Regions from separate parts of the Dorea sp. OM07-5 genome, predicted to be linked through region 2. Evidence: predicted binding sites of a transcription regulator. Region 2 holds the regulator's gene; each other region holds the start of a gene.
What was found. Region 2 encodes Rex, which represses fermentation and respiration genes when NADH is low (regulators of the CRP and FNR family bind a similar motif). Its sites were predicted from a motif close to ATTGTTAANTANTTAACAAT; they were not measured.

Region 1 (8,231 bases), on a different contig from region 2:
GAAAATTTGAATAACAACCGGATCCCGGTGAAAATTGAAAGTGTAGCAAAACTTCCATTTGAGCACAGATTTTTTCTGCGGATATCCGAGAAATGCCGGGAAGAAAATGTAGAAACAGAAGCAAGCGAAAATGTGTGTTGGTTTGTGCAGCGCGACCAGTGGAAAATGCTGGAAGAGCGAGGTCTCCCGGCATGGCTTTATCTCCCGGAGGAGAAGATATTATTATTAAAATAAATATCAGAGTGTTGTAAGTACTTTCTGTTGATTTGCGTTGTATCAGGATTATGCGCCGGGACGCATGTGTGTTTGGCTTGAATCTGGTTTTATTTTATTGGGGAAGGCACTCTCCGACAAGTACACACAATTAAGTGGTGTAGTGCCCTGGAGGAAATGATTGCGTGTTTATAAGGAAAATCGGAGTCTCTGAAATACAAAAAATTTAAGAAGGTGATGGAAAAACAGATGGGAATATTGGATAAAAGAATCGAATGTGTTATCATAAGCATGTAGCGAAAACTTCAAGGGTTATGAATATTCGGAGAAGGATTACGTGAGTGCAAAGCACAGAGCGATTTGCTGACCGGGACGAAACGGTTCGGTGAATTGAAGAAATCAATTGGAAGTGTGTCGCAGAAAGTTGAGTATTCCCTGACGAAACTTGGGTGGAGCCTGCAGCCGATCCTGGATGCCATGAAAGACTGGGGCGAAGACTATAAGAGCAGTCTGGAGAAAAAATACGAAAATCATAAAAAGATATGATTTGTCATTTGGAGGTTTTACAATGGAAGAAAAGTGTTACAGTAAAGTACCGGTATTTGAAAATGGAATGGCTCAGCCAGTATTTCCATTTACCGATGGGAAAAGCGGAGAAAAATACGATGCGAAGACATCTGATACTGTGAGATATTGTGTTTATGTTGAATCCGATTATGATATGGACGGAGACGGAAAAAGAGATCTTGTCAAAGCATTGATCCAAGTTCCGCGAAGTGCTGTAGAGGGAAATTATAAAGCACCTGCTTTATTCGAGGCGCGTCCGTATTGTGCCGGTGTGCAGGAAGACGGATATCAGCATATGAAAGATGTAGCGGAGAAGGAATACCGCAAATTTGATATGGAAGAGTTGAATCACAAGGCAGATCCGCGTGTACCGACGGGTTCTGTCAGTGCAATGGAACTGGCACTTAAAGCAGATCCGTCTGACTGGTATTACCCGGATAAAGGGAACAACAACAGTATGGTTTACGAGAATTTAGAGAATTTCAACTATTATCTTGTGCGTGGATTTGCAGTGATTGTCAGCGCAGGATTTGGTGCACTCGGCTCAGATGGATTTAATTTTGTCGGTTCAGATTTTGAAAGAGATGCTTTCAAATGTGTGGTAGAATGGCTGCACGGAGACCGCACTGCTTACGCAGACCGCACAGGAACAACCGAGACAAAGGCAGACTGGTGCAATGGAAAAGTTGCCATGACTGGAAGATCTTATGCAGGAACAATGCCATTTGCAGTGGCAACAACCGGTGTGGAAGGTCTTAAGACAATCGTTCCGGTTGCAGGAATCGCAGACTGGTACACACAGCAGAATATGCAGGGTGCACAGCGTTACTGGCCAAAAGAGATGTTAAATAGTTTTCTGGCTTACTACTGCTCCAGCCGCTATAATGACGAGACATTATCCGAGAAGCAGCTGGATGATATCGCCGCATTTCATCACGAATTAAGTTTGCAGCAGTTAAAATGTGGATTTGACTATGATCCGGAGTTCTGGGGAAGCGGAAATTATCGCTTAAATGCAGATAAGATCAAATGCAGCGCTCTGATCGTACAGGGATTGAATGATGAGAATGTTTCAACGAAACAGTTTGAGATGATGTACCGTTCTTTCAAACAGGCAGGACAGACGGTGAAGACAATCGTGCATCAGGGACCACATATCACACCGACTATGCCGAATAAAAATTACGGTATTTTGCTCAATGGTCAATTCTATGATGACGTTGTAAATAAATGGATTTCTCATTATCTGTTTGATGTGGAAAATGATGCAGAAGAGATGCCGGAAGTTCTGGCACAGACGAACTATGATCAGAAGAAGTGGGAAACAGAAAAGTCATGGCTCGTAAGTGATAGCATGAAGCTTAACAGCGCTGAATCGGGAGAGGCAGTGATCGATACAGACTGGGAGAAAGCCGGAATCAGTGCAGAAAACTTTGATGACGTGATGGGTATTACATCTACCAACATGGGCAAACGTTATGTGACAGCACCATTTGAGAAAGCTGTTACAGTGCAGGGTACTGTGTGCCTGAAGATGAGAGCTGCGTTAAAAGACGGAGATGCGGAATGCGATTTCCATCCGGAGAACAGAAATGATGCAGATACACTTACGATGAAGCTTGGAAACTCAAAAATTTCCGGTAAGATGGATGATGTGGAAGTTGCAGTTCTTCTCTGCGATGTGTGTGATGAGGAATTTGACAGCATTCAGACAGTTGATCCGGAGAGAAATATTGTTCCGGTAGAGGTCGTAAAAGAAGGCGGCATTGTAAATGGCGGAGATCTTCCGGCATTTGATGAAGCTGAATTTAAGACAGTACATAAAAAATACCGTGTGATCACAAGAGCATTTGCAGACCTGTGTAACCCAGAAGCAGGATACGAACCGGAAACAGCGCAGAACAGTATTGAACTTAAAAAGGGTGAATATCACGATTATAACATTTATCTGAATGCGACCAGATATACGGTGCAGCCGGGACATAGCCTTGCGATTGTAATTGCAACAGAAGATCCGGTAAACTGCCTGATCCATAAGACTTACAGTGTTGCAATCGATAATGCATCTGTGAAAGCGGAAGTACCTGTGACAAAAGCAGCAGAGGACAGAACATTAACTCTGAAATAGCAGAAGCGATTGTCTTAGATATGTTATGGTGATGTGTTATAAGATGAGATGCAAATGAAAGAGATGCCAGGAAAGTAAGATAATGCTTTCCTGGTAAAAATCAAAGAATATTTTGGAGTTGAGAGTTGCATTTTCGACGGGAATTTGTTAGAATAGTTAACCGTATGAAAAATAAATAAAGATTTTGGTATTAATTGGAAACGACACAAGTGTATGCTTGATTAACGAACAACACAAGTGTCTTTTTTGTACCCATTTTAAGAATTTATGAGAGAAAAGGAGAACAAACAATGCCAAAAACTTTATTTCAAAACATTTTTTTTACACTGATGATGTCATTTTTGATGGTCTACGTCATGGTCTGTTACAATATCGCACTGAACATGGGTGGAATGAGCAATGAAATTTTCCTGATGGCTTTTGGAGAAATGAAAATCATGTGGCCGGTTGCATTTTTACTGGAGTTCTTTGTAGTAGATAAGATGGCACATGCACTTGCGTTCCGTATTGTGACACCGAAGGACAGACAGATTGTAATCGTGCTTGCAATTTCTGCAATGATCGTATGCATTATGTGTCCGGTTATGAGTCTGATCGCGACAGTACTTTTCAAAAATGCAGGAGCAAATGTGCTTGCAACATGGTTTGAAACAACATTTTTTAATTTCCCGGTTGCATTATTCTGGCAGATTTTTTACTGTGGACCGTGTATTCGTTTTATTTTTGGAAAATTATTTCCGGAAAAGGAAAATACATCAGATGCAGTAAGTGCGGAATCATAGAGAAATGTTATAATTAAGAAATACAACGGGGCTGGCGCGCTAGTAATCATTAAAGCGCCAGCCTCGTTTGTTAATGTATGATTATATTATTTGCCAAGTGCGAGCTTACCCATTGCATCTGCCTGAAGGATAGCATCATACAGTTCAACCGGCTGTACGTCGCCGGCAAGATTGTGGATGGTCTCACCTGGTACACAGGCATTTTTGGCGATTGTTTCAACCTGTTCTGCAGTAGTAACTCCAATTTCTTCAAGTGTGACAGGAAGACCGACTTCCATACAGAAATTCTGTACTTCTTCAAATTCTTCTTTTGGAACACCTTCCAGAATAAGCTGAACCAATGTTCCGAGTGCAACGCAGCAGCCGTGGTCGGCATGTGCGATTCCAAGAGAAGTTACACCATTGTAGAAAGAGTGTGCAGCGGCACAGTTTACATTATCAGCACCAACACCGGAAAGATATACATTTGCCTCTACAATATTCTCCAAAGCAGGAGTAACAGCATGTACTTTGCATGCTTCTACAGCCTGTTTACCATATTCACGAAGTGTGTCATAACACAATCTTGCAAGTGCTTGACCGGCTCTTGTGATTCCAGTACCTTCCAGACTGGCAGATTCAGTACGGATAGAAGCACGACCTTCAAAATAAGTTCCGAGTGCATCGCCCATTCCTGCAATGAGGAATTTTACCGGCGCATTGGCGATGACCGTCGTATCAACCATGACTGCATCCGGGTTAGTAGGATAGAATAAATATTTATCAAAACTATGATCGTCGTTGTAAATAACGGAAAGTCCGGTACATGGTGCATCAGTTGCAGCAACTGTAGGAACAATAACGATATGTTTTCCTGAATAGTATGCAGTTGCTTTTGCTGTATCGACTGCACTTCCACCTCCGACAGCAACAACAGTGTCTATTTTGTCTTCTTTTACAATGTCTTGCATTTTGGCTATTTCACTTTTGCTGGAAATGCCGCCGAAAATTTCATAACGTCTGTAGTCGTCTAAATCTCCAAAACTCTGCTCGATTTTATCGTGGCAGGCTTTATATCCGCTTCGGGAACAGACAAATAACCATCTTTTTCCCATATAGCCCATTTCTTCCTGAAATTTCAAAAGTGCATCTCTGCCCTGTACATATTTGAGTGGTTCACGCATTGCTCTAAGTCTCTCCATCATGATCAGTTACCTCCTGAAATTATATATCTTTTTGTCACCGTCTATAGTATAGCACAATTTCAAAAAAGTGTGATAATTTTTTAACATATTAATCAAAAAAATAACGATGAGTTTAATGTGATAAAGTGTTAAATTTGGGACGGGGATTTTCTAGAAAATCCCCGTCCCAAATTTAGTTTTACTGCATCTCTTCTGTATAGATTGAATAGACTTCTTTCTGATTAATCAGTTCCTCCAGAGTTTCTTTATCCGTAACGGTTGCGTATCCATAGATGTGAAGTCCGTGTTTCTTCACATAGGATTTCGCCTGTGCAAGTATTCCGGCATTAAAAGTTCCGGTATTACCGGATTCGGACATCATCTGTACAAATTTTTCCTGATCGGTAAGGTAATTTAAAAGGCTCAGAAAATGCTGCTTCGCATATTTTCCTTTGTATAGATTTTTAATTGCACTATCTGCTTCATCAATCCAGCCATCTTTATTGACCTTACATCCCGGAAATAAATTAGGATATTTCTTATCATTCCATGCAATCGGACCGAAAGAAGAAGGATTGCATACGAAACCGATATTTGAGGTATGGAGTGAATAGGATGGATCACCATCTAAAGAATCAAATGCATTTATCTGCACACCGCACCATACTTCGTTGATCTTCTGCTTTTGAATATATTTTGCAAAAGAAGGATAATCCATAATATTTTCCAGAGATACATAAGCTAAGTACATTTTACGTGAATCCAGATCTTTGATGTAAGCTTTTGAATCTTCTTTGTTTCCACCGGCGCTTGTGGAAATAGATTCGCCTTCTTTCAAATCTACAACTTTTTCCATGTATGCAACATTTTCAGAAGCAGAAGAGGTTTTTGACTTTGCACCTGCCTGATTCCAGAAAAATGAATTGCCGACTGGCGTTTTTAAAACATTGCTGTCATAGTAATGGATTTTTCCGCGTGTAATATAACCGGAGACATCTGTCATCGTTCCGGTCATGCTGAAAGTCTGTGGAATTGTAAAATTATAATCGCCATATCCTTTTGATTCCACAGTGGCAGAAACTCTGCGCTTACCTGGAAGAAACAGTTCTGTGTAAGCTGCCATATCCCGGCTGAGCTGTGTCTGGGTGGATTGACCGGCCTTGGCTTCTTTGGCAGGATTATAATAAAATCTGGAAACGACTGACGGCAGGCAAAATTGTATAAATAACACCAGTACAAGTGTAACTGCAAGCACAGCGAGTCCAAGTTTGCGGAAAGCACTTCGGATAGAGCGGTTGACGACTTTGATAAAATCGGTATCGTCTTTTTCCATAAATACATCGCCTAATTCCGGAATTTCCTCTTTTTCATAAAGATAATCACCAATAGCTTCCTGACGCTCAATGTCCTGTTCTATTTTTTTTTGCTGTTCCGGCTCAAGTTCGCCGGCTTTATATAATTCAATTAATTCACGATAAGTCATCTTGTTCCCTCCTATATGATATAAGATATTTTTTGAGCTCTTTTTTCGCACGATAGGCAAGCATTTTCACGCTGCCGGTAGTGAGCCGTAGCATGGCGGCAATTTCTCTCTGGGAAAAATCTCCAAAATATTGTAAAAGAATGACTTCTTTCTGCTGTCCTTTTAAATGGTGGATCGCTTCCCAAAGCTGTTTTGTCCCTTCTTTTTGTAAAATTTCTTCCAGAACATCCTTCTTGATAAAATATTCCGAAACAGGAGCTGCATCTTCTGTATGGATTGCCTCCAGTGATGCAAGAGTTTTTGCTTTCTTATAATAATTGTAGTAAAGATTTCTCGCTACCATATAAAGCCAGGCACGCATATTGGTGTGAGAATCCTTCAGCGAAAGCCAGGCTTTTAAAAATGTATCCTGTAAAATATCGTCAGTTACAGTGCAGTTTGAACTGAGTGAATAGATGTAAAGATACAGTTCTCTGTAGTAGCGTTTATACAGTTGTTCCAGTAAATACTTGTTCAGATCCTCACCCCCCTCACTTTCATACTTGAAATATCCGTAGCTTTCTTAACTATATAACAATTTTGCTTTAAAGAGGTAACGATTTTGTTTAATAATTTTTTTGGGTATCACTTTATGGTATAATAAGACTGAATTTTGGTCTAAAATATGGATAAAAAGTGTCAGAATGGCATGCGGTATGGTGCTGGACCAGGCGGAATCTGAGGTGAAAAAATTCAAAGAACTTCCGATTGATGGAACGATTGATGGGTTGTCATTGCTACTCGCTGAAGATAATGAATTAAATGCGGAAATTGCAGAATTACAATTGAAAGAAGCAGGAGCAGACGTTACAATTGTCAGAGATGGACAACAGGCGGTAGATTTATTCATAGAAAAACCGGAAGGAACATTTGATGCAATCCTAATGGATATTATGATGCCGGTAATGGACGGACTGTCTGCAACTCGTGTGATTCGTGTGTTAGACCGGGAAGATGCTAAGACGATTCCGATCATTGCGATGACAGCAAACGCATTTGCGGAAGATGCGAGAAGAAGTATGGAAGCGGGAATGAACGCACATCTCGCAAAGCCATTGGATATGAAAAAAGTTATATTAACCATTCAAAAATGTTGTGATAATAAAAAGTAGAGTGATGTTCGGATATAGGAAAAAGAAATATACAGAACGAAAAGGAAAGGCTTAGTATAGATACGGAAAAAAGAAAAGGAACAATTAATTATCAACAGCCTATTGACGAGATATATTAAACATGGCTGGATGTTTATTCCTGTTTTAATTTGAATATAAAGAGCATATAATTAGAAAAGAAAAATATTGACATTAACAGGAACTTTCTATATAATAATGAAATTGTGAAAGTGTCTTTATTTGTGCCTGAACAGGCAGAATAATGAATAAAAATAACAGATTTATGAATATGTATACTAAAGTTGCAAGTATAAAAGAAAAGGAGTAAAAGCATAATGGAAGCAAAGAAGAGATTACTTACTTATGCAGGATTGAAGGCGCTGGAAGACGAGCTTGAGAATCTGAAAGTTGTAAAACGTAAAGAAGTTGCCGGAAAAATCAAAGAGGCAAGAGAGCAGGGAGACCTGTCAGAGAATGCAGAGTATGATGCAGCAAAAGATGAGCAGAGAGACATAGAAGCAAGAATCGAAGAGTTGGAAGGCATTTTAAAGAATGCAGAAGTTGTTGTAGAAGATGAAGTAGATTATGATAAAATCAACGTTGGATGTACTGTAAAAGTATTTGATATTACATTTGATGAAGAGATGGAATTCAAGATTGTAGGTTCTACAGAGGCTAACAGTCTGGAAGGTAAGATTTCCAATGAGTCACCGGTAGGACATGCTCTGATCGGTAAGACAGTGA
Region 2 (8,231 bases):
TTCAATTGCATCCAGATTGATTCTTGCACACACTCTTGTATAATTCTTCATTTTTCTTCCTCCTTATAAATTACTATTTGTAATGTCCGTTGTTGCAAGGCTCTCAAGCAGATCCCTTGCCAGAATACTGTAACTGTTTTTCTTTCTCGCAGCTGTTTCACCACTTAATCCATGTATATAAGTTCCGAGAGTTGCCGCCTCGAATGTACTGATTCCCTGTGCCAGAAGTCCGGCGATCACACCGCAAAGCACATCTCCGGAACCGCCTTTTGCCAGCGCCTGACAGCCACTTGTATTGACACAGGTCCGTTTTCCGGCTTCTCCAATCAACGTTCTTGAATCTTTCAGGACACAGGTAACGTTCCATTCTTTCGTCAGAGATTCCAGCACCTGCTGTCTGTTAGCTCTGATTTCAGGAACAGAAAGTCCGGTCAGTCTGGACATCTCTTTCATATGCGGAGTCAGGATAAACCTTCCTTCTGTAAGATATTCTGTATATTTCAAATGCTCCGCAAGCAGATTCAGTCCATCTGCATCGATCACACATGCTACTTCCACATTGGACAATACGGTTTTTAAAATCTTCTTTGCAGTCTTGGATCTACTAAGTCCGGAACCAATGCATACCGCATCTGCGTGACTTAAAAGCCGTTTCACTTCTTCCTTGTCAAATTCTGTATAGGTTGTGATGATTGCTTCCGGCAGGAGTGCCTGTAAAATGATCCGGTTCGATTCCTCCGTATAAATCTGCACCAGTCCGGCTCCCATCCGATAAGCTGCCATTGCATTAAGAAATGCAGCTCCGCTCATCCCTTTACTTCCGGCGATCACAAGCAGCCTTCCATAAGTACCCTTATTGGAATCTTCCGGTCTGTCCGGCAGCATTCTGATATATTCCTCTCTGTCCGGCAGATATGCAATGTTCTTGTTCTTCTCCATCGTCCGGAGTGATATTCCGATATCTGTCACTGTGACTTTACCTGCATATTCTTTTCCAGGATAAAAGATAAGTCCGATCTTCTCAACCTGAAACGTCACTGTATAATCTGCGCGGAATGCAATACCAAGCACACAACCATTTCCGGCATTGATTCCCGATGGAATATCCACTGCAACTTTTGTTCCGGACGCTTCATTCATCCACTCAATAACTTCCCGGTAATGCCCGGTTACTTCCCGACTCAGACCAACACCGAATATAGCATCAATGATCAGGCTGTATGTGCCATCCGGGTAGTGGTCGCGGATCGATCCTCCAATGCTTTCAAAAAGCTTCCACTGATATCGGCATTCCGCACTTAAATGTGCCGGATTCCCCGCCATAAAAACAGTAACCGCACATCCTTCTTCTTTTAAAAGTCTCGCGACAGCAAAACCATCTCCGCCATTATTTCCCGATCCACAGACAATCAGAACATCTGTAAAATCCAGCTTTTCCTTTTTCATGGAATCAATACAACTCCTCGCCGCACGTTCCATCAGTTCCAGTGATGGGATACCGAGATTCTCTATCGTATCCTTATCTGCCGCCTTCATACTGTCTCCATCCGGTAAAAACCTCATATGCTCATCTCCCTAATATAATCGTACTTATGACACCTGCGGAGTCACAAAACCTTACATCCGCTTACTGACAAGCTCACATGAATGCAGGCTTTTCTGCTCTGGTATCATATAAAAAGGACGTATAAAAACAAGCCTGTATACACATGCCTGTTTCTATACGTCTGCTTTTACTAGTTCTTTCCTTTTTTGCGCTGGTCTTCATTATAACGACTGATGTTATAAGATAACTGCATCAGACTCTCTGACAAATGCACATTCTCAACAATGATATTATCCGGCAGATTGAGGTCTGTATGTGCAAAGTTCCAAATCGCGCGCACGCCGTTCTCCACAAGCATATTCGCAACTTCGATTGCCTTCTCTTTTGGAATTGTAAGTACAGCAATCTCTACATCATTCTTCTGGACAAAGGACTTCAACTCGTCCATCATGCGGATCGGCACTCCACGAATCGCAACTCCCTCCAGACGCGGATTTACATCAAAAATTCCGGTCAGGATAAATCCACGTTTTTCAAACGCTGCATAATTTGCAAGTGCCTGTCCCAAATTACCTGCACCAATGATTATGATCTTATGATCTTCTTCCAGTCCCAGGATTTTGCCGATCTCTGTATATAGATATTTGACATTATAGCCGTATCCCTGCTGTCCGAATCCTCCGAAATTGTTAAGATCCTGACGAATCTGAGACGCAGTAACCTTCATCCTTTTGCTCAGATCGTTAGAAGAAATACGTTCTACCCCATTTTCAAGGAGTTCTCCTAAATATCTATAATATCGCGGCAAACGTCGGATGACTGCCTGTGATATTCCTCGATTATCCAATTTTTTCACCTTCCCATATATATTCTAACTGTTATTATATAAAATTGTATGAATAAAGTCAATTTTTTAGTAGTTTTTTTATTACGTTTTCGCTATAATAAGAACGTATGTGAACAGATAAGGAGGAATTTTTTATGATACTCGCCTGTCATGGAATTAACAAAGCATTTGGTGAAGAAATCATTGTGAAAGATGGTTCTTTTCATATAGAAGATCATGAGAAAGCTGCCCTTGTAGGCCCGAACGGAGCCGGCAAATCTACTATTTTCAAGATAATTGCCGGAGAACTGCCGTCAGATGGTGGTTCCGTCATCCTGACCAAAGGAAAGACTATGGGATATCTCGCCCAGCATCAGGACATGAATACAGATCGTTCGATCTACGAAGAAGTGCGCACGGCAAAAGCAGATATCATTGCCATGGAACAGAAGATCCGTCAGCTGGAACTGGAGATGAAGGATTTAAGTGGAGACTCTCTGGAAGACCACATGGACTCCTACAACCGGCTGACCGCAGCATTTGAACGCGAAAATGGATATGCTTATGAAAGCGAACTGACTGGTGTCTTAAAGGGACTAGGTTTTCAGGAAGAAGAATTTACCAAACCGGTGAATACGCTCTCCGGAGGACAGAAAACCCGTGTTTCTCTCGGCAAACTTCTGCTTACTAAACCGGATATTCTGCTTCTGGACGAGCCGACCAACCACCTGGATCTGAATTCAATCACGTGGCTGGAAACTTACATATTAAATTATCCGGGTGCAGTACTGATCGTCTCACACGACCGTTATTTTCTGAACCGGATTGTTACGAAAGTCATCGAAATAGAAAACGGTGAACTGATGACTTATTCTGGTAATTATACTGATTACTCTCAGAAAAAACAGCAGATCCGCGAAGCGCGTATCAAAGAATATCTCAACCAACAGCAAGAGATCAAGCATCAGGAAGCTGTTATTGAAAAGCTCCGCTCTTTCAACCGCGAGAAATCAATCAAACGGGCGGAAAGCCGTGAGAAAATGCTTGAGAAGATCAAGCCGGTAGAAAAACCGATAGAAACAAACAAAGACTTTCAGTTAAAGCTGGAACCTGCAACCATCAGCGGTAATGATGTACTGACGGTAGAACATTTAAGTAAAGCTTTTCCACCACAGACGTTATTTTCAGATATCAGTTTTGAGATCAAGCGTGGCGAACACGTTGCGATCATCGGCGATAATGGAACCGGCAAGACGACTCTGCTTAAGATTTTAAATCAGGTTCTCCCTGCAGACAACGGAACTTTCACCCTTGGTACGAATGTCCAGATTGGCTACTACGATCAGGAACACCATGTGCTCCATATGGAAAAGACAATCTTTGAAGAGATTTCGGATGATTACCCGACTCTTACAAATACGCAGATCCGGAACATGCTTGCAGCATTCTTATTTACCGGAGACGATGTCTTTAAACGGATTTCCGATTTAAGCGGTGGTGAAAGAGGACGTGTTTCTCTTGCAAAGCTTATGCTCTCTGAAGCAAACTTCCTGATCCTCGATGAGCCGACCAACCATTTAGACATTACCTCAAAAGAAATTCTGGAAAAAGCGCTGAATAATTATACCGGAACACTGCTCTATGTTTCGCATGACCGTTATTTCATCAATCAGACTGCCACAAGAATCCTGGATCTTACGCATCATACGTTTGTCAATTACATTGGAAATTACGATTATTACCTGGAGAAAAAGGAAGAACTCACAGCTGCATATACAGAAAATATCGATATGACTTCTGATTCTTCCACCGATTCCGGTGAAGTCTCCGCTTCCAAATTAAGCTGGCAGGAACAAAAAGAACTGCAGGCTAAGGAACGCAAACGCCAGAATGAATTAAAAAAGACGGAAGAACGCATCAGCGTACTCGAAGACCGCGACCGGGAAATTGATGAACTTATGGTACAAGAAGAGATTTTCACAAACTCTGTCAAATGCCAGGAACTCGCCAAAGAGAAAGTACAGATTGCGGAAGAGTTGGAAACTCTTTATAAAAACTGGGAAATTCTTGCTGAAGACTAAATTATCTTAGTCAAAACTACTGTTCTTATCGCATAAGATAAATAATACAAAAAGGCTTTGACTGCGAGAAGTTAAAGCCTTTTTTACTTAACGGTGCAATTCCAATTATATAATCATACCGAATCATCACTTCATCTTTATTCGATTGTCCATCTCATTATGATTCTGCCGTTTCCGTTTTCACCTGTGGCTGCTCTTTTTTTCCGGCTTTTTTATAAGCCTCCTCATAAAAATATTCCTGGGCAGAAAGTGGCTCTTTGTCATTCCTTATTCTTGTATAATTTCCATCCGGGTTCATTTTCCGCGCCTGGACATTGTCATTTAACATAATCCGGAAATCTTTAAGCAGACATTCCTTCAATCTTACATCCTCCACCGGCGCAGCTACCTCCACGCGGCGTACCGTATTTCTTGTCATAAAATCCGCCGATGCGATATAAACTTTACTGCGCTCTTCTGTTCCGAAAATATAAATACGGGAATGTTCCAAAAAACGTCCTACAATACTGATCACGCGGATATTTTCTGTCTTTTCCGGAACTCCCGGCAGCAGACAACAGATTCCACGTATTACAAGATCAATTTTTACACCTGCTTTTGACGCTTCCGCCAGTTTATCAATGATTTTCTTATCTGTCAGCGAATTTAATTTCACACCGACATATGCCGGTTCTTCATGTCTGGCGTGTTCAATTTCCTCATCAATCATTTCCAGCACACGGTTCTGCAGGCATTTTGGTGCGACAAGAAGTTTCTCTGACTGTTCAACAACTTCACCTTTCAGAAGTGCCTGGAATACATTGGATGCTTCCAGACCAATTGCAGGATCTGATGTCATCAGGGATAAATCTGTATACAGTCTGGATGTTTTCTCATTATAATTTCCCGTTCCGATCTGTGTAAAATATTCCACATGATTATCATTTTTTCTTGTGATCAAACACAGCTTGGAATGCACTTTATATCCATCCAGCCCATAGATTACCTGACATCCGGCATCTTCCAGTCTTCTGGACCATTCAATATTATTTTCTTCATCAAATCTTGCACGCAGCTCTACAAGAACAATAACCTCTTTTCCATTCTCTGCCGCCTCTACCAGTGCTTCCACGACTTTGCTCTGCTTTGCAAGGCGGTACAGAGTCATTTTTATTGAAATAACATCCGGATCTTCTGCCGCCTCATTTAACATATGAAGAAATGGGCGGATAGACTCATATGGATAGGAAAGTAACTTATCTTCCCTGCGTATCTGCGCAAGAATACTCTCACCATCCTGAAACATCGGTGATTTCTGCGGCACCTTTTTCTCATAAAACAGTTCCGGATTTTTTCTCAGACGGTCCTGGATTTCAAATACAAATGAGAGATCCAGCGGTGCATCCGACAAAAACACATGCGTCTTGTCCATTTCCAGATATTTACACAATGTTGCAACAACATTTTTATTCATTTCTCTTGAAAATTCTATGCGAACCGGAGTCAGTTTTTTACGCTTTTTGATAAGATCTGCCATAAAATCACGATAATCCAGATCTTCATCATACAATGCATCCGCATCGATATCCGCATTTCTTGTAATACGGATCACAGATTTTGCCTTGATACGGTATCCTTTAAATACTTCCGGCACATAATGCAGGATAAATTCTTCTGACAGCATAAAAGTGCCCGGATGATCCGGCAGTTCGATCAGACGTTTAAACACATTGTTTGAGCACGGAATGATACCGAGACGCTCTTTTTTACTCTTCGTTTCCAGTACTGCAACAATATATATATCTTTGTTCCTAAGAAATGGGAACGGCTGTCTCTTGCTGATGATCGTAGGCGAAATGAGAGGTGCAATCTCTGTCTTAAAATATCGTTCCAGTCTCTGACTGACTCCCTCGTCGATATGCCGGAAATCTACAAAACGTACGCCATACGCTTCCAGTTCCTGCAAAAGATTTTCGAAAGCTTTCCCGTGTCTTTTGCCAAGCCGCTTTACTTCTTCCAGAATTGCCTCGATCTGTTCTTTGGCTGTCTTCTTTGTTTTGTTGTCACGGATTTCTTTGTGCAGTAACATCTGATCCTGCAGCGATCCGACTCTGACCATAAAAAATTCATCCAGATTTGTCTGAAAAATAGAGGCAAAGGTAAGACGTTCACATAATGGAACGTCTTTACTCTCTGCCTCTTCTAATACACGTTCATTAAACTTTAACCACGATAATTCCCGATTACAATATATATTCTTCATAACAGTACTCCTTTTACTTTTTTGCCTTTTACAAAAATACCATAGTTCTGTTTGAAGTATATCTGTTTTCCGTAAAATCTCTGTAAAGTTTAGTCCTCTTTTAATTTTTCTGCAATCGCTTTAATAAAGTCTTCGCTGTTCAGCACAGTCGGATTCTCAAGTGTTGTAATAAGTGCCAGGTCTTTTGTCATTTTGCCGCTTTCAATTGTATCAATCGTTGCTTTTTCCAGCTTGTCTGCAAATGCCATCAGCTCTTTGTTTCCATCCATCTCACCACGTTTACGTAGTGCTCCTGTCCATGCAAAAATTGTTGCCACAGAGTTTGTGGATGTCTCTTCACCTTTCAGATGTTTGTAATAGTGGCGCTGTACGGTTCCGTGTGCTGCCTCGTACTCATAATATCCTTCCGGAGACACAAGCACAGATGTCATCATTGCAAGTGAACCAAATGCAGATGATACCATGTCACTCATAACATCTCCGTCATAATTCTTGCATGCCCAGATATAACCACCCTCGGATTTCATAACACGGGCAACCGCATCGTCGATCAGTGTGTAGAAATAAGTAATTCCTGCTTCTTCAAATTTGTCTTTATAATCTGCATCGTAGATATCCTGGAAAATATCTTTGAATGTATGGTCATATTTTTTGGAAATTGTATCTTTCGTAGCAAACCAGAGATCCTGTTTTGTATCCAGTGCATAATTGAAACAGCTTCTTGCAAAGCTCTCAATCGAATGATTGATATTATGCATTCCCTGTACAACTCCGGCACTGTCAAAATTATGTACGAGTTCTCTTGTCTCACTGCCATCTTCTGCAGTATAAACAAGCTCTACCTTTCCTGCTCCTGGAATCTTCATCTCAGAACCTTTATACACATCTCCATATGCATGTCTTGCGATGGTGATCGGCTTCTTCCAGTTTTTTACACAAGGTTCAATGCCCTTTACAACGATCGGTGCACGGAATACCGTTCCATCTAAGATAGCACGGATTGTTCCATTCGGGCTCTTCCACATTTCTTTTAAGTTATATTCTTTTACGCGGGCGGCATTCGGTGTAATTGTTGCACATTTTACAGCGACTTTGTATTTTTTCGTCGCATTTGCCGAATCAATCGTCACCTGATCATCTGTCTCGTTTCTGTGTTCCAGTCCGAGATCATAATATTCAGTATTTAACTCTATGAAAGGTTCCAAAAGATTTTCCTTAATCATCTTCCAAAGGATTCTTGTCATCTCGTCTCCGTCCATTTCCACAATTGGTACTGTCATTTTAATCTTAGCCATGTTCTTCTCCCTTTCTACGTTATTTTCTATATTCTATCTGATTATTATTCTTCCAGATGCAGGTTCTGCATTACATTTTTGATATGCTGATTCGCAAGTTCTTCTGCCTTGTCTGCGTCTTTCTGTTTGATTGCTTCCAGAATCGCCCGGTGTTCCTGAATGGATTTTTCGGCCCGGTGTTCTTCGCCAACAGAAGTCTTTCTTGCCAGCTTCACATACTTATGAAAATCTGTCAGGACAT
Region 3 (8,231 bases), on a different contig from region 2:
CCTGGTTCACTTCCACTTGCTTTGCTGCACGCATCTTAAGCTGCAACGGTGTACCGCCAAGGAAAATCACTGCTGCGATCAGGTAAAAAACAAGACCTGTCACTCCTGTATGATTCGTCGTATACATAATGACTCCCATAAAGGCAACTGCCAGTCCAAGAATGTTGATCAGAAATCCGCTGAATTTTGAATAAGCATGAAACAAAAGGAAATCATAAAGATATTCTTTTGTCATGCGAACGGTAATTTTATTCATGATACCAAAAACCTCCTGCAAATATTTTCTTTTAATGCGTATAAAACAAAAAAGCCCTTTTATATTATACCATACAAAAGGACTTTTTTTCAGTAAATAATTCTTAGTGAGCCATTTTCTCGTATGCCCATCCTTCCGGACTATAGATACCTTTCTGTCTCTTCTGCATATATTTATCAAATGCAGCAGTGATGAACGGACACAGGAACAGTGTAATAATAGATGCTGTTGCACACTGTGCTGTTGCCAGACTTACAGAATCTGCCAGAGTCGGATCTGCCTCTGCAACAGCTGCCGGTGTCATAGCTGAGTTCAGAGCTGTTGTACCGATTGCAGCACCCATAGCATTTCTCTCTTTCTTCGGAAGCAGTAAGTTGATAATGAAGAAGAACAGTACTGCAGTTGCTGCTGAAATCAGTCCAAGTACAATTCCTGATGCTCCTGCTTTTAAGATTGTCTTTACATCTGTCTTAGCTCCGATAGAGATTGTCATGAAGAAAGTTACGATCGGCTGTGCTGCTTTACAAGCATTACGGAAGCCTTTATCTAAGTTACCCCATACAAATCCAATCAACAGAGGAATGATAACTGCGATCAGAGAGTTGATCGGGATATTGGCAAGTCCTGTTGCTCCAAGTGCGATCAATGTGAAGAACGGACCGTCATTTAATGCCAGGATGGATACAGCTCCTGTATCTGTTGCATTACCAAACTGAGAAGATAATGAAATATACAGAGAACTGTTAGAGTTTGTAATCGCTGCAATAAATACGAATGGTGCGATTCCTAAGAATCCCTGTGGTCCGCAAAGCTTACCAACTACAACTCCTACGATAACTCCAAGTAAAAATTTAACACCAGTCATAACAACACCTTTATATAAAGGCAGACCAACCTGTTTTACGTCGATCATAGATCCACATACAATCAGGAAAAATCCCATCATGCAGGCATTTCCTTCATAAAACAATGCTGTTACATATCCACCGATCTGGAAGAACTGTGGAATAAATGTTGCAATTACAACTGCGATAACCAGCGGGATGATTACAAGTCCACCCGGAAGGTTTTTCATTTTTTCAAGAATTGGGTAATCTTTGCGTTCACTTTGAACATTTGTCTTTTCGTTGCTCATTTTCTCTCTCCTTATCTCTTATCGTGCAGATTCTCTGAACAGTCTGCTTACAATATCACATGCGGTATTGTCATTTCCGGTAAGTCCCCCTTTACCGACAACCGGGAGTCCGCTGTACTTACTGCCTACGAGGCGTCCGACATCTGTCTGTGGGATGACATAATCCATAACTTCGATACACTCTACTCCAAGCTGGTAGCATACATTTACCATGGTGTCCCCACCGGTTGTGTAAAGTCCTGCGACTTTCTCTTTTCCGACTTTCTCCAGAAGCTGTGAAACAATCATACCCAGACCTGCATTGATTCTGTTCGCGCTCATGCCACCTGCGTAGTGTCTCTTGTTGTCTTCTTCATCCAGATTCAGAAGTTCTCCATGAAGAGCTGTCTCAAAAAGGATCGCTCTTGGCTGATTGTCAGATTCCAGAAGTTCTGCCGCTTTGTTTACAGCTTTGAATACTTCATCCAGGGCAACATCACCGCCCTCAATAAGTGGAAGCGGTTCTACACTAACTCTCACATGACGAGGATCCTGACACAAGATTTCCATCTGTTTCTTTGTAACCGGAGTCGCGCTTCCTGCTGCGATCAGAACTGTCTTTCCTGCCTCATCAGCCTGCGGAGGAATATTCGGTTCCTCGGCACTGATCAGTTCTCTATAAAATGCAAGTTTTGAAGTAAACGGTCCCGGATCTACTGCAACAACATCCCATCTTAAGTTGATACATGCCTTTGCAATGTTTTCTACATCTTCCAGTGTGATTCCGTCTACGACAATCACTTCACATCCTGCTTTTTTCTGTTCTGCAAGAGCTTCTTCAATGACTTCTTCTCCTGCAAGAACTTTATCTAATGTAACCAGACCGACTTTTCTTCTTGTCTGGCCTTCCAGTAATCTTGGAATATAATTTTCTTTTACCGGAGTACGCACATCCTGTGCAACCGGCGTATTGATCAGCGCCACACCATCGATAACGGAATATCCGCCAACCAAGATTCTTCTGGACTGTGGCATAGCAGGTACTACTACTGCAACTGTACCTTCTTTCATCTGATCCAGCATTGCATCGATTTCTACACCAACACCGCCGCGAAGTGTAGTATCAATACGTTTTGAAAAATATTCAACGCCCATTTTCTTCAGAGCGATCGTTGCTGATTTTACTTTATCATAAGCTTCATTTGCAGGAAGCGGACGGCTGTTACTGCTGATCAGGATTGCATCCAGTTCATCAATTCCTTCTGTCTTCTCTGCTGCTTCTTCGTTAAAAAATACCGCTGTTCTGGCTTTGGATCTTGCAAGGAGCACACCTGTTGTTGTTGCTCCTGTCAGATCATCTGCCACTGCTCCGATTAATGGCATTTATTTACCCTCTCTTTCGTGCTGTTTTGCAGCATACTCAGCTACAACCTTCGTAGATTCGATCAGACTTACACATCCTGCGATTCCTTTTCCCGCGATATCAAATGCTGTTCCGTGATCTACAGAACTTCTGATAAACGGAAGTCCGAATGTCAGTGTTACGGATTTTTCGAAATCAAGTGTCTTACAAGCAATGTGTCCCTGATCGTGATACAGAGAAAGGATTGCATCGAATTTACCGGATTTGCCAATGTTAAATACAGAGTCAGCCGGGCAAGGTCCGATTGCATTGATTCCTTTTGCTTTTGCAGCTTCAACAGCCGGTCCGATATCTGTAAGCTCTTCTGTTCCGAATAATCCGTTGTCTCCGTTGTGTGGATTTAATCCGGCAACTGCGATCAGTGGATTCTCGATTCCGACTTTACGAAGTTCTTTATCAATGTTGATAACGTTCTCTAAGATTACGTCTTTTGTTGCATAGTGGCAAGCGTCTACCAATGACATATGACGGCTTACAAAGAACACTCTTAATTTATGGCAGGAGAACATTGTCAGCGCATATGGAGAATTTGTCTGATGCTGATAAATCTCTGTATGTCCAGGCTCTTTTACTCCGACTAATTTGATAGCTCCTTTATGGATCGGAGATGTAGAAACTGCATCTACTTTCTTAGCCATTCCAAGTTCGATAGATTTCATAACCCAGTCGATTGCCATCTGTCCTGCAAGCTTCTGCTCTTTTCCCCACTCGATAGAGTCTGTATCGTAATCTCCTGTTTCCAGAATATCGATTGTTCCAAATTCATATTTTGCTTCGGAAGGATCTGTGATCTTGTTGTATTTTAATTCTTTTCCAAGAACCTTTGCAGCTCTTTCCATGATTGCCTGACTTCCGATCACAAATGGTTTGCAGCATTCATGAATCTCTTCTGAAAGCATAGTTCCTACTACAATCTCTGGTCCGATACCTGCCGGATCTCCCATTGTAATTGCTGTAACTGGTCTGAATTTCTCGCTCATTTTTCTCTTCCTTTCGTTTTTGAATACTTTCGTTTTATGTTTTATATTTTTGTTTTGTTTTCATTTGTTGGTTTTATTTTATTACTTTCGCTTTCGTTTTTCAATAGTTTTTTATCATTTCAGTAGATTCAAACACATTTGCATTACAGTTTTTGTGAATATTTACTATTATTTGCGCCTATTCTTTCGTTTTTTTTCGTTTTTTCGTTTTGTTATTTTTTTGTCATGGATTTTGTTGCATTTTTTTCGTTTCGGATGTATAATGAAACCAACAATTTTTCATATAGAATCGAGGAGGATGACATGAAGAAAAAGTTATACTTTGGAAGTAACCTGAAAATGTACAAGCCTATCAAGGAGACTGTAGAATATCTCCAGTCACTGGTTGAACATACAAAGGACATCAGCCGTGACGAGATTGAACTGTTCATCATTCCTTCCTATACAACACTGGAAAGTGCAGTGAATAAAGTAGACCGCAATTATGTAAAAATCGGTGCACAGAATATGTGTTGGGAAGACGAAGGTCAGTTTACCGGAGAGATTTCACCGGTTATGTTAAAAGAACTCGGGCTGGATCTTGTAATGATCGGACATTCCGAGAGACGTCATGTATTCGGAGAGACAGACGTTGAAGAGAATAAGAAAGTAAAAGCCGCTCTGAATCATGGCTTCACAACTCTGCTCTGCATTGGTGAGACTGCTGAAGAGAAGAATTTCGGTATCAGCGCAGAAGTGCTCCGCACACAGTTAAAGGTCGGCTTCCACGATGTTCCGGTTTCACAGGTTCCGAATATCTGGGTTGCTTATGAGCCGGTATGGTCCATCGGTGTAAATGGAACACCTGCTTCCGCAGATTACGCAGAAGAGATGCACAAAGTTATCAAAGAGTGTCTGCAGGAGATCTTCGGTGATGCTTCTAAGGACATTCCGGTTCTGTACGGTGGAAGTGTCAATCCCGGCAATGCCAATGAACTCATTGTTCAACCATCTATTGACGGATTATTTACCGGACGTGCTGCATGGCAGGCAGACAAGTTTGACAAGCTGATCCGTGATGCAAAAGCTACTTACGAAGCAGCACAGGCATAAGTCCTTTTGCTGTTTGCTTACTTATATTATTTTTCAATTCCAAAAGAAGCTCCGTTTCACCGGTATGTGTGAAACGGGGCTTCTGCTGTTATTTCCCTATTAGTTTTTATCCACAATACAGACTTTGAATTTTGTAATTTATCCACACTGCTTTTTACTTCTCTTCACAGATATTCTCTACAAATTCACGCATTCCCTGAATGATCAGCCACACAGACGTTGCTCCTGCATCCTGGTATCCGATGGCACGTTCCATCAGTGATTTGGCGCGTCCAAATGCTGCCTGATATTTCTTCGTGTTCTCGACACCTGCTTTTGCGGCTGCCTCCGCTGCGCGCAGCATCTCGGCCAGGCTCTTTTCACTGTTTGCTTCCATTGCCTCTACTGCCGGAGCAAGTGCATCCACCATCGTCTTATCACCGACTTTCGCTTTGCCTCTCTCCTGGATTACTGCAAGGCTTTTCTTTTCCATATACGCCAGTTCTTCTGCACCGATAGCCTTCTTCGCTTCCATGCCTTTGGCACCGGCAAGATACAAGCTTCCGAAAATAACACCGGATGCGCCGCCCATTGACAGGAGCATTGCCTTTCCTGCCGCCTCGAAGAGTGCATAGACATTCTCTTCATTCTCCATGTGGGAGAGTTTTTTCTTAACTTTCTGCATGCCGCCCGCCATACCGATTCCATGGTCTCCATCACCAATGGCACTGTCTACTTCTGTCAGATATGGTTTCTTTGCAATGATCTTATCGGCAATATATAAAAGCATATTTCTTGCATCAGCCGCATTCAGTTCTTCCAGAATTCCGGCTTTGCTTCTTACAATCTCTGCCGCTTCCACGTCATTTACATCAAATTCCGGTTCTGACTTAATCTGTACATCTTCCGTCTGGCCACCGGCCGCTTCACCGGTATTTCCCGTAAGCTCTCCCTTCGCGTAATACGGACAGTAACATGGCATATCGTAGTATTTCTTCAGTTCTTCATCCAGTTTAAATAAAGTAATGGAAAATCCACCCATTTCCTGACTGGTACAATAATTGTTCAAATCTGTATCGTAAACTTTGATTCCATCTGCATCCAGAAGCTTTTTCACTTTGCGGAAAGCAATTGCAAGTTCTGTGATCGTTGTAGAACCGAGACCGTTTACAAGTACACACACTTCATCGCCCGTTTTCAAATCCGAATCGTCCAGAATTTGCTTATACATCTTCTCGGCAAGAACATCTGCATCTTCCCACGTAGTGCGCAGCACACCGCGCTCGCCGTGCAGTCCCATGCCGTATTCAATCTCGCCTTCGCCCAACGTAAATATCGGCTGTTCCACTCCCGGAAGCTGTGCAGGTGCAGTTGCAACACCAATCGTTCTTGTATTATCTCTTGCCTTCTCCGTAACTCTGACAACTTCTTCTAATTCCAGTCCTGCATCACATGCCGCTCCTGCGATCTTCACAACAAATACATCTCCTGCGATTCCACGTCGGTCCTCGATACGCTCCTGCGGTGCGGATGCTACATCATCCCACACGCGCACATGTGCTGTCTGGATTCCATCGTCATTTAAAAACTCTTCGCCCATATCAAAATTCAGATTATCTCCCGCATAGCAGCCATACACAAAAAGAACACCTTTTCCCTGCTCGACTGCCTTCGCTGTCTGGTAAATCGTGTTCGGATCGGGGGATGCAAATATATTGCCGCACGCCGCTGCATCTGCAAGGCCTTTTCCGACAAAGCCGGAAAACATCGGTTCATGTCCGCTTCCTCCACCGATCACCAGTGCCACTTTGTCTTTTCTTCTCTGTTTTAAAATCACACCGTTCACATCCGGATGTTTAACATAATATCTACTGTAAGCGCTGATATAGCCTTCCATCATCTCATCTACAACGTGTTCCGGATTATTTATAATCTTCCGCATCCTGCTGTCACCTCTTCTGTCATTATTTATATCTAAATATCTGCCGCTGCTGCTCTCTTCTGGCTGCTGCCTCTATTATGATTGTCACGTCATTATAGATTTAAAGTTAAAAGATGCCCTTACAGGCATCTTTAACAGACCATTTCTTAGTTATCTTTATTCTCAATCGCCATAATCATATCGACACGAGTCTGGTGTCTTCCACCTTCAAACTCAGCGCCAAGCCATTCATCAATGATCATCTTTGCAAGCTCAATGCCCACAACACGTGCACCAAACGCTAAAATATTTGTATTGTTGTGCTGTTTGGACAGTTTTGCAGAATACGGTTCTGAGCATACAACTGCTCTTACGCCTTTTACTTTGTTGGCAGCCAGCGAGATTCCAACTCCTGTTCCGCAGATCAGAATTCCGCAGTCTACTTCGCCGGATACAACTGCACGTCCGACTTTCTCACCAAATTCCGGATAGTTACAGCTCTCCGGTGTGTTGGTCCCATAATTGATAACTTCATATCCTTTCTCTTCCAAATACTCCATTACCTGATTCTTCATCTCTAATGCTGCATGATCGTTACCAATTCCAATTTTCATAGTATCTATCCTCTTCTTTCATTTAATTTCTTTTTATATTATAATAGTTACGGATTTAATTAGCAAGATACGAAAAGGAGAATACACTTTATGATAAAATACATCGCCAGCGATCTGGATGGAACATTACTTCAAAACGGGGCGCAGAAACCGGATAATGAAACTTTAGAACTTATCCGCCGGCTCACCGAAGTCGGAATTCATTTCATTGCCGCCAGCGGCAGACAGTATATCAATATGTACCGTATGTTTGGTCCTGTGCAGGATATGATTTCTTATGTTTCGGAAAATGGTGCCCTCGTCATGGATCAGCACAAAGCCGTCACCAAAGGCTCTCTTGACCGTGATCTTGTCCTTCGCATCACCGAATATGCCAAAGGATATCCGGCATGCAACTGCCAGCTTTCCTGCGAAAGCTGCTGTTATACCGATTCCAAAGATCCATTTTACATAAAACATATGACTGACGTTGTCCAGTATGATATGGCGGTTGTGGATAATTTAGCTGACATAAAAGAACCGTTTTTAAAGCTTGCCATGTGTGATTTCTCCGGCAAAGGAACTTCCGCAATTGAGCCTTTCTTCCGCAAGGAATTTGGTGATGAGATTAAGATCGTCACTTCCGGGAACGAGTGGATTGATTTTGTCGCACCGGATATTAATAAAGGAACTGCTCTTGAAAAACTGGTACATTATCTTGGATTTGATATGTCTGAAGGAATTGCTTTCGGCGATCAGTTTAACGATATCGAAATGCTTCAGATGGCAGGCGACAGTTATGCACTTTCCGGATGCGCGCCGGGCGTTGAAGCTTATGCGAATCACATGACAGATTCCGTGCAGGAAGTACTG
Region 4 (8,231 bases), on a different contig from region 2:
TGGATAAATCTTGTCTTTGATCTTATCATATTGATAGTGTTCTTCTTCATATTTGCGCATCTCATGAATCCCTTTCTTCTTTATACAAATATAGTTTATCTCTTAATTTGGAATATTTTCTTTAGATTAGTTAAATAATATATAAATTTCCATTATCTTTTATTTTACCAAAGTTTCTTATAGAAAGCAATTACATCCGCCTTTTCCTCTTCTCACTGCCTTGACGCTTCCTCTGTGTTACGGTATAATATACTGACACTTGCACAGAAACAGAAAGGATATGTATATAATGAATAATAGAAAGAAACGAGTTTTACTGGCAGCTACAGGGCTTCTGTGTGCCGTATCCATTGCTTCTGCCCAGACTTTCGTATATGCTGCCCCTTCTACAAAAGATCTTGAAAAAAAGACATCGGATCTCAAGGATGATCTGCATAGCATGAACAGTGATCTTGCTTCACTTAGCAAGAAACTGGATAAAACATCTGGTAAGATTGAGAAGATGTCCGAACAGGTCGAGAAAGCCAAACTTGATCTGGCCGCTGCGAAGCTAAACGAAGAGGCACAGTTCAAGTCTATGAAAGAACGTATCAAATTTATGTATGAAGGTGGGAGTGTATCTCTATTCGAGATTCTGCTGACTTCTGAGAATATGGCAGATTTTCTGAACAAGGCAGAGTACGTTTCTAACATCAGTGACTATGACCGCAACATGCTGGATAAGTTCCAGACTGCGCGCGAAGAAGTTGCAAAGAAGGAATCCGGATTGAAAAAGCAGCAGGCTGATCTGGCTTCTATGCAGAGTTCTCTGAACGAACAGAAAAGTAACTTAAGTGATAAGATTTCCAATACTTCGAGTAAACTGTCTGATTATAATGCACAGCTTAAGAAGGCAAAGGCTGCCGAAGAAGCGATGCGTACTGCCCGCAACAACGATGTATCCGGCAACACCGGTAAGCAGAGTTCCGGCAATGGCGGCGGTACTTCCAATTCCGGCAAGAAGTTCAATGCGAACACTTCCGATGTTGCGCTCCTCGCCGGTATTCTGGAATGTGAAGCCGGTGCTACTTATGAAGGCATGCTTGCAGTTGGAACAGTCATTATGAACCGTGTGGAGAGTTCCCGTTTTCCAAATACGATTTCCGGTGTTGTTTATCAATCCGGTCAGTTTGCACCGACATGGAATGGTGCATTGAACCGTGTACTTGGACGTGGACCTTCCTCTTCCGCTTATTCTGCTGCCAAAGCAGTGCTCGGCGGAGCCAGACATAACAAAGTCCGGAATTGTTATTTCTTCTGGGCTGCCTTTACCGGACATGCCGGGATTAATGTAGGTGGCAATGTATTCTGGTAGATTTAATACTATATATTCAATAATCTAATTATAAAAAAAGAAACGAGCAGGCATTCATTTTGCCTGCTCATTTCTTATATATTGCAAATTACAGATATCGAAATTACATTAATTTTCTAAAGAGGTCTTTCAACTCTTCTACATTTGTATCTTTCGGGTTACCCGGACAGCATGCATCTTCTCCGGTGTAGATTTTCTATATCCCAATACCCACTGCGTTGTCATATACACGGAGCCCTGGCAATACATTTCCAGCAGAAATTTAAGTTTTTCATTAAGTTTCTGACCGGTTCTGGATTCTATCTGTCACCTCACTATTACCTCTGCTCCACCTGATGAGCTACGGAATCATCTCCCGGTAGCGCAAATGTCTCTATATCCACCATCCGATTCAGTCTTCCTTCTCTCCATATCATCAGGTACACATGAAATTCAATACTGTCTCTTGCTGTAATAAAAGGCTCTTCCCGGAGAATCACCGTTTCCCTTCCTTCTCTTTTTAATTCCATTTTGCGCTTTCTCGCTGCATCCATGATGAGCTTATATTTTTCCATCGACGCTTCATCGTATTTACGTTTTGGATAAACAGCGCCTGCATGACGGAACTTCCGCATCAAGATATCAATTGTCTTGGCGTGGCTTTTGCGGTGCAGTTTCACAGCAATCCATTTTGCCATCACGCGTGCAAGAACCGGATTCGATACACATTCGGATGCATATTTCCGGTAAGTCTTAAGACTGTGCACGAGGCTCATATCCTCTGCCTCTGCCGCGATCTCTTCCAGAACTTTGATTCCTTCTTCGTCCGGAACCCACAAATGCTCTTTCGGAACAATATATTTCTTCGGCGCTGAAGGATAACAGCCATAACTAAGCGGTGGAAATCCGGCAAGTTTCACAAGCCACTGCTCTCTTTCTGTGCAGTAGGTATCACCCAGGTATTTCCATTTGTCCTGTAAAATAGCAATTTTATATTCCAACTGTCTGAGATATTCATAGCCTCTCACCCAGAAATGCCCGATTTCTCCGTAATCATACAGCATATATTCAAATTCCAGCCGCTGAAAAAATATCGTTACCATTGAATCGCCGCAAAGTACCGCCAGAATATAACGGTCCTTGTCCCGCTTCAAGGTTGCATCAACCGAACCTTCATAACCTTCTTCATAAAATCCGGTCATCTTTGCTTCTTTGAATACAAGAAAGCTCTCGACTGCATCATTCATCAGATAAACAAGTCGAATTTCTTTTTTCTCTTCATTCGGAGGCAACAGCTCAAACTGGTTCTGTGCCAGTAATTCCTCCAACATATCAAATGTATTTAATAACCCCATTTCGACATCCGCTTTCGTAATATTTTTTGATCTTAATATCATTCTAACAAATCATGCCGGAAAATCCAATCGAAAAAAACGCACCAGACAGATTTCCTGCCTGATGCGTTCAGTTAGTTTTTTAGGAGTTTTATAAATGAGTTTATAATTAATTCTATCTTTCCATACTTGCGATGTGGTCTGTGTGAAGCAGCATATGTGCTTTGTGAGAATTTGGTTTCTCAAAATATTCTTCATACATCTTAAGTACATCTTTGTTTTCATGTGAGAAACGGATATCTGCATTCTTATCCAGATAATACAGATTCTTTCCTCGCTCAAACGCAAGCTCTTCTCCATCGTGGATCGGCTGTCCGCCACCGCCTACGCATCCGCCCGGGCAAGCCATAACTTCTACGAAATCGTAATGGACATCTCCGCGCTCGATCTTCTCAAGCAAGGCTCTTGTATTTGCAAGTCCACTGACAACTGCCGTCTTTACAGTGATATCGTCAATGGCAAAATCAGCTTCTACAACACCGTCGTTCTCCTGGAATCCCTGGCTTCTGACAACTTTGAATGCGTCAGCTTCCGGATTCTCATTCTTAAGCAGGTAGTAAGCGCTGCGAAGTGCAGCCTCCATAACTCCACCGGTTGCTCCGAAGATCACACCTGCTCCGGAACCTTCCTGCATCGGTCTGTCACTTGCAATATCTTCTAATGTATCCGGACTGATATGAGCAGAACGGATCATTCTTACCAGCTCTCTTGTTGTAATAACTGCGTCAATATCATGTCCTGCATACTCTTCATAATACAGTTCCATCTCACGCTCGCCCTTCTTAGCCACGCACGGCATTACGGACAGTGTGTAGATCTTCTCCGGCTCTACACCCAGTTTTTCTGCGAAATACGTCTTCATAGCAGCACCGAACATCTGCTGTGGTGATTTTGCAGTTGAGAGCTGTTTTACCAGATGTGGGAACTGTGACTTAATGAAACGAATCCAGCCCGGACAGCAGGATGTGAACATCGGACGTTCTTTTAACTCTCCGGATGTGAAACGTTTCAGGAACTCCGTTCCTTCTTCCATGATCGTAAGATCTGCTGAGAATGTGGTATCAAATACATAATCAACGCCCATTCTCTTCAAAGCATCCAGAATCTTTCCAACTTTGGCATCTTCCGGTGCAAGACCTAACTCTTCACCCCATGCTGTACGAACAGCCGGTGCAACTTGAGCTACTACGATCTTGTCTTTATCCTCAATTGCTTTCCATACTTTCTCTGTATCGTCACGCTCACGAAGCGCTCCTACCGGACAATGTGTAATACACTGACCGCAAAGTGCACAGTCTGCTTCATCAATACTTCTGTGACCTGCAACATTGATCGTTGTTCTGGAACCGGTACCTTCTACATCCCAGATTCCAAGTCCCTGGATCTTATCACAAACCTGTACGCAACGCATGCACTTGATACATTTGGAAGAATCGCGGATCAACGGGAAATGTTTGTCCCATGGCTGTTTCTCCAGCTGCATCTTGAACGGAATATCAAAAATATTCAGATCATTCGCCACTGTCTGTAAACTACAGTTGCCACTTCTTGAGCATGTCACACACTCGCAATCATGCTGAGATAAGATCAGTTCCACTGTTGTTCTTCTATGTCTACGTACCTTCGGACTGTTTGTATAGATCACCATGCCTTCCTTTACAACATTGTTACAGGATGTGATGAGTTTTTCTTTTCCTTCTAATTCAACAACACAAACACGACAGGCTGCAATCTCATTAATTCCTTTGAGATAACAGAGTTTTGGAATCGGAATTCCATTTGATGCGGCAGCCTCCATAATTGTGGTATTCTCTTCTACTGAGATCTTTTTTCCATCTATTGTAAGATTTACCATAATGTCTCTCTGCCTCCTTTAAATATTCCGTATCCAAAGTGATCGCAGCGAAGGCATCTGCTTGCCTCCTGTTTTGCTTCCTTCTCTGTCATACAGTTTTCTACGCCTTCAAAATCACAGACTCTCTCACATGCTTCACGCTCTGTCAGATTGACTCTTCCACATGGAGTTCTGTCACGAAGGGCTGCTTCCGGAATCTCAACATCACAGGAAATCTCGTGATGGTATCCCAGATATTCATCAATATTGGCAGCAACAACTTTTGCAGCAGCAATTGCTTTAATAACAGATGCCGGACCACTTGCACAGTCTCCACCGGCAAATACACCTGGCATATTCTCAAATGTTCCTGTACTCTTTGTAACGATCTTACCACGCTCAACCGGGATACCTGCTTCTTCAAAATGACGCGTCTCGATATTCTGTCCGATTGCTACGATCAGTACATCACATGGGATATAAATGTCGTCTTCTCCGGTCGGTTTGATGCTTGCTCTTCCATCTTTGATAGAACTGATCATCTGCGGAGTTACATAAATTCCCTTAATATGGTGCTTCTCATCAATATCGAGTGAAGCTGGTGCTTTGAGTGTCTGTAATTCGATACCTTCTGCTACAGCGCCTTCTATTTCCCCCGGAAGAGCTGTCATATCTGCTACTCGTCTACGATATACGATACTTACCTTCTTAGCGCCCAGTCTCTTAGCTGTACGAACTGCATCCATGGATACGTTACCACCACCGATGACAGCAACTTCTTTTCCGGTCAAATCCATGATCTCGTTCTTTCCTACATTACGTAAGAACTGCACTGCGGATAAGATTCCATCTGCGTCTTCCCCGTCAAGGCCCAGTTTCTTATCTGTACTAGCTCCGATTGTAATCAGCACTGCATCGTACTGTTCTCTTAATTCCTGAATATTGATATCCTGACCAATCTTCAGACCGTATTTGACTTCTACTCCGGTCTTCAGGATTGCGTTAATGTCATCTTCGAGTCTCTCTTTCGGCAGACGATAGTTCGGAATACCATAACGTAACATTCCTCCCAGTTTCGGAAGCATCTCATATACAGTTGTCTGATGCCCCATTAACTGAAGATAATATGCTGCACTTAATCCTCCCGGTCCTCCACCGAGTACTGCGATCTTCTTACCTGTGCTCTTTGCACACTTCGGCGGCTCTACTTCTCCTGCGAAATCAGCCGCAACACGTTTCAGTCCGCGGATATTTACAGAATCATCTACCATGTTTCTGCGGCATCTTGCCTCACAAGGATGCTCACAGATAAATCCACATGTCGTCGGGAATGGATTATCCTTACGGATCAGGCGGATTGCATCCGCATATCTTCCTTCTCCTACTAATGCAACATATCCCGGAATATCAACATGTGCCGGACATAAAGACACACAAGGTACCGGCTGATTATATGTACAGGTACAACGTCCTCTCTGAATATGCTCTATATAATCATCGCGATATCCGATCAGTCCTTTGTATACCATGTTCGCAGCTTCGTAACCAATCGCACAGTCCGCTGATTCCATAATAGACAATGCTGTCTGCTCCATAGTGTCTAATGTCTCCATTGTTGCTTTACCATCCAGTACATCTTTGATGAACTGGTTTAACTGTCCCAATCCAATACGGCATGGTACACACTTTCCACATGTCTGTGCGTGACATAACTCCAAAAATGCTCTTGCCATATCAACCGGACATAAGCCCGGAGGGCTTGATTCGATTCTTCTCTCCAGATCTTTGTAAAGGCCTTCCATAACGATTTTCGCCTTTTTTGGAGAGGCAATTTCTAACCTACTCATTTCATACGTCCCTTCTTTGTATTATTATTGATGCAGTTTTCTTATTATAGCATTTTTTTTTTTATTTGTAATCATGCACAGCAAAAGTAGATAATTTAACGATTTATTGATGATTTTGTCACAATTTATTTATTTCATCTATACTTACTTGTACCGTTTTCTTTAACTTTTTCTAAATTAATCTTCGAATAAGTAACATCTCATAACTATCTCTTCTTTCAAAATATTTCATTAAACTTTTTACATATTTTCTTTTCACTTTTTCATACAAAAAAAGACTATGAAACAACTCTGCTTCATAGTCTTCCGATATTCTTTCAACAATCTGATAATTAAACCAGTTCGATCAGAACTTCCATTGCTGCATCACCTTTACGCTGTCCGATCTTGATGATTCTTGTGTAACCACCGTTACGATCAGCGTATTTTGGTGCGATCTCATCAAAGAGTTTTGCAACAAGGTCAACATCTTTTGTATTTTTCTTTCTTCCAGCCTGTGCTGTCGGAACTTCTTTTACAGGATAGAGAACTTTTAACATCTGACGACGTGCGTGAAGTCTGCTAGGCATATCTTTCTTGATTGTCTTGTCAACTTCATCGTATACTGTAACTTTCTTACCGTCTACAACTTCTTTTACACGTTTTCCGTCTTTGTCTTTGCGAGCAACTTTAGCTTTAACAGTTACTTCTTCAAAGTTGTCTTTTTCTCTGACAGCCATAGCGATCAGACCTTCAGCGATCTTGCGGATCTCTTTAGCTTTAGCTTCTGTAGTCTTGATCTTACCATTGTTAAGTAATGCTGTTACCTGGTTTCTTAATAAAGCTTTTCTCTGGCTTGATGTTCTGCCGAGTTTTCTATACTTTGCCATTATTCATATCCTCCATATTTACACTTGGTTATACTCTTCGGGCTTACTAGCCAAATGCTCTGCTGTGCACTTTCAGACTTATCAGCAGAAGGCACTTTTAGGAAAAACCGTGGAAACCCGATTTATTCCTCTCCTTTGCTTAAGCTTAATCCTAATTCATCAAGCTTAGCAAGTACTTCTTCTAAGGACTTACGTCCAAGGTTACGAACTTTCATCATGTCTTCCGGTGTTCTGTTTGTCAGTTCTTCAACCGTGTTAATACCGGCCCTCTTCAGACAATTGTAAGAACGTACAGATAACTCTAATTCGTCAATGCTCATCTCAAGCACTTTCTCTTTCTCGTCATCTTCTTTTTCGATCATTACTTCTGCAGCCTGAGCTACTTCTGACAGATCAATGAACAGTTTCAGGTGCTCACTGAGTACCTTAGCTGCCAAACTTACTGCTTCATCCGGGAGCAGTGTTCCGTTTGTGTATACATCTAATGTTAATTTGTCAAAATCTGTAATCTGACCAACACGAGTATTTTCAACGGTAAGATTTACACGTTCAACCGGTGTGTAGATAGAATCAATCGGAATTACCGCAATCGGCAAATCGTCGTTCTTATTCTTATCAAAGCTTACATATCCTCTTCCTTTCGTGATGGTTAATTCCATGTAAAGCTTGCTGTCTGCACCGCCGTTCAGTGTAGCGATTACTGTCTCAGGATTCATGATCTCGATGTCCTGATCCACCTGAATGTCTGCTGCTGTTACAACACCTTCACCCTCGAACTCGATATAAGCTGTCTTAGGCTCATCTGTCTCGGATGTATTCTTGATAGCCAGTGATTTCAAGTTCATGATAATCTCTGTAACATCCTCTTTCACCCCTGGAATGGAGCTGAACTCATGAAGTACCCCATCAATCTTCACCTGGCTGATTGCAGCACCCGGTAAAGATGAAAGCATG

Region 1: the regulator Rex is predicted to act here: its motif matches at 4,943-4,962, upstream of DXC04_RS04305 (glycerol dehydrogenase).
Region 3: the regulator Rex is predicted to act here: its motif matches at 3,982-4,001, upstream of pdxA (4-hydroxythreonine-4-phosphate dehydrogenase PdxA).
Region 4: the regulator Rex is predicted to act here: its motif matches at 6,514-6,533, upstream of DXC04_RS07545 (NAD(P)-binding protein).

Annotation. Positions count from the first base shown of each region.
Region 1 covers NZ_QUKZ01000003.1:200,931-209,161, forward strand. Annotated here, with positions in the region: gene DXC04_RS04285 (sulfate/molybdate ABC transporter ATP-binding protein) at 1-234, shown strand, start outside; partial or broken gene DXC04_RS04290 (winged helix-turn-helix transcriptional regulator) at 571-759, shown strand; gene DXC04_RS04295 (CocE/NonD family hydrolase) at 782-2,908, shown strand; gene DXC04_RS04300 (DUF2798 domain-containing protein) at 3,199-3,690, shown strand; gene DXC04_RS04305 (glycerol dehydrogenase) at 3,777-4,871, opposite strand; gene DXC04_RS04310 (anti-sigma factor C-terminal domain-containing protein) at 5,053-6,336, opposite strand; gene DXC04_RS04315 (RNA polymerase sigma factor) at 6,323-6,853, opposite strand; partial or broken gene DXC04_RS04320 (response regulator) at 7,089-7,487, shown strand; gene greA (transcription elongation factor GreA) at 7,823-8,231, shown strand, end outside.
Region 2 covers NZ_QUKZ01000002.1:58,325-66,555, reverse strand. Annotated here, with positions in the region: gene alr (alanine racemase) at 1-51, opposite strand, end outside; gene DXC04_RS02100 (NAD(P)H-hydrate dehydratase) at 64-1,563, opposite strand; gene DXC04_RS02095 (redox-sensing transcriptional repressor Rex) at 1,737-2,393, opposite strand; gene abc-f (ribosomal protection-like ABC-F family protein) at 2,528-4,453, shown strand; gene ppk1 (polyphosphate kinase 1) at 4,611-6,695, opposite strand; gene DXC04_RS02080 (NADP-dependent isocitrate dehydrogenase) at 6,785-7,990, opposite strand; gene DXC04_RS02075 (GntR family transcriptional regulator) at 8,035-8,231, opposite strand, start outside.
Region 3 covers NZ_QUKZ01000006.1:9,497-17,727, reverse strand. Annotated here, with positions in the region: gene DXC04_RS07070 (YcxB family protein) at 1-256, opposite strand, end outside; gene DXC04_RS07065 (2-keto-3-deoxygluconate permease) at 360-1,391, opposite strand; gene DXC04_RS07060 (four-carbon acid sugar kinase family protein) at 1,410-2,753, opposite strand; gene pdxA (4-hydroxythreonine-4-phosphate dehydrogenase PdxA) at 2,754-3,773, opposite strand; gene DXC04_RS07050 (triose-phosphate isomerase) at 4,077-4,865, shown strand; gene dhaL (dihydroxyacetone kinase subunit DhaL) at 5,020-6,786, opposite strand; gene rpiB (ribose 5-phosphate isomerase B) at 6,933-7,379, opposite strand; gene DXC04_RS07035 (Cof-type HAD-IIB family hydrolase) at 7,470-8,231, shown strand, end outside.
Region 4 covers NZ_QUKZ01000006.1:84,124-92,354, reverse strand. Annotated here, with positions in the region: gene DXC04_RS07565 (DUF1444 family protein) at 1-60, opposite strand, end outside; gene DXC04_RS07560 (coiled-coil domain-containing protein) at 290-1,354, shown strand; gene DXC04_RS07555 (DUF3878 family protein) at 1,672-2,688, opposite strand; gene DXC04_RS07550 ([FeFe] hydrogenase, group A) at 2,843-4,582, opposite strand; gene DXC04_RS07545 (NAD(P)-binding protein) at 4,576-6,408, opposite strand; gene DXC04_RS07540 (bL17 family ribosomal protein) at 6,741-7,277, opposite strand; gene DXC04_RS07535 (DNA-directed RNA polymerase subunit alpha) at 7,400-8,231, opposite strand, start outside.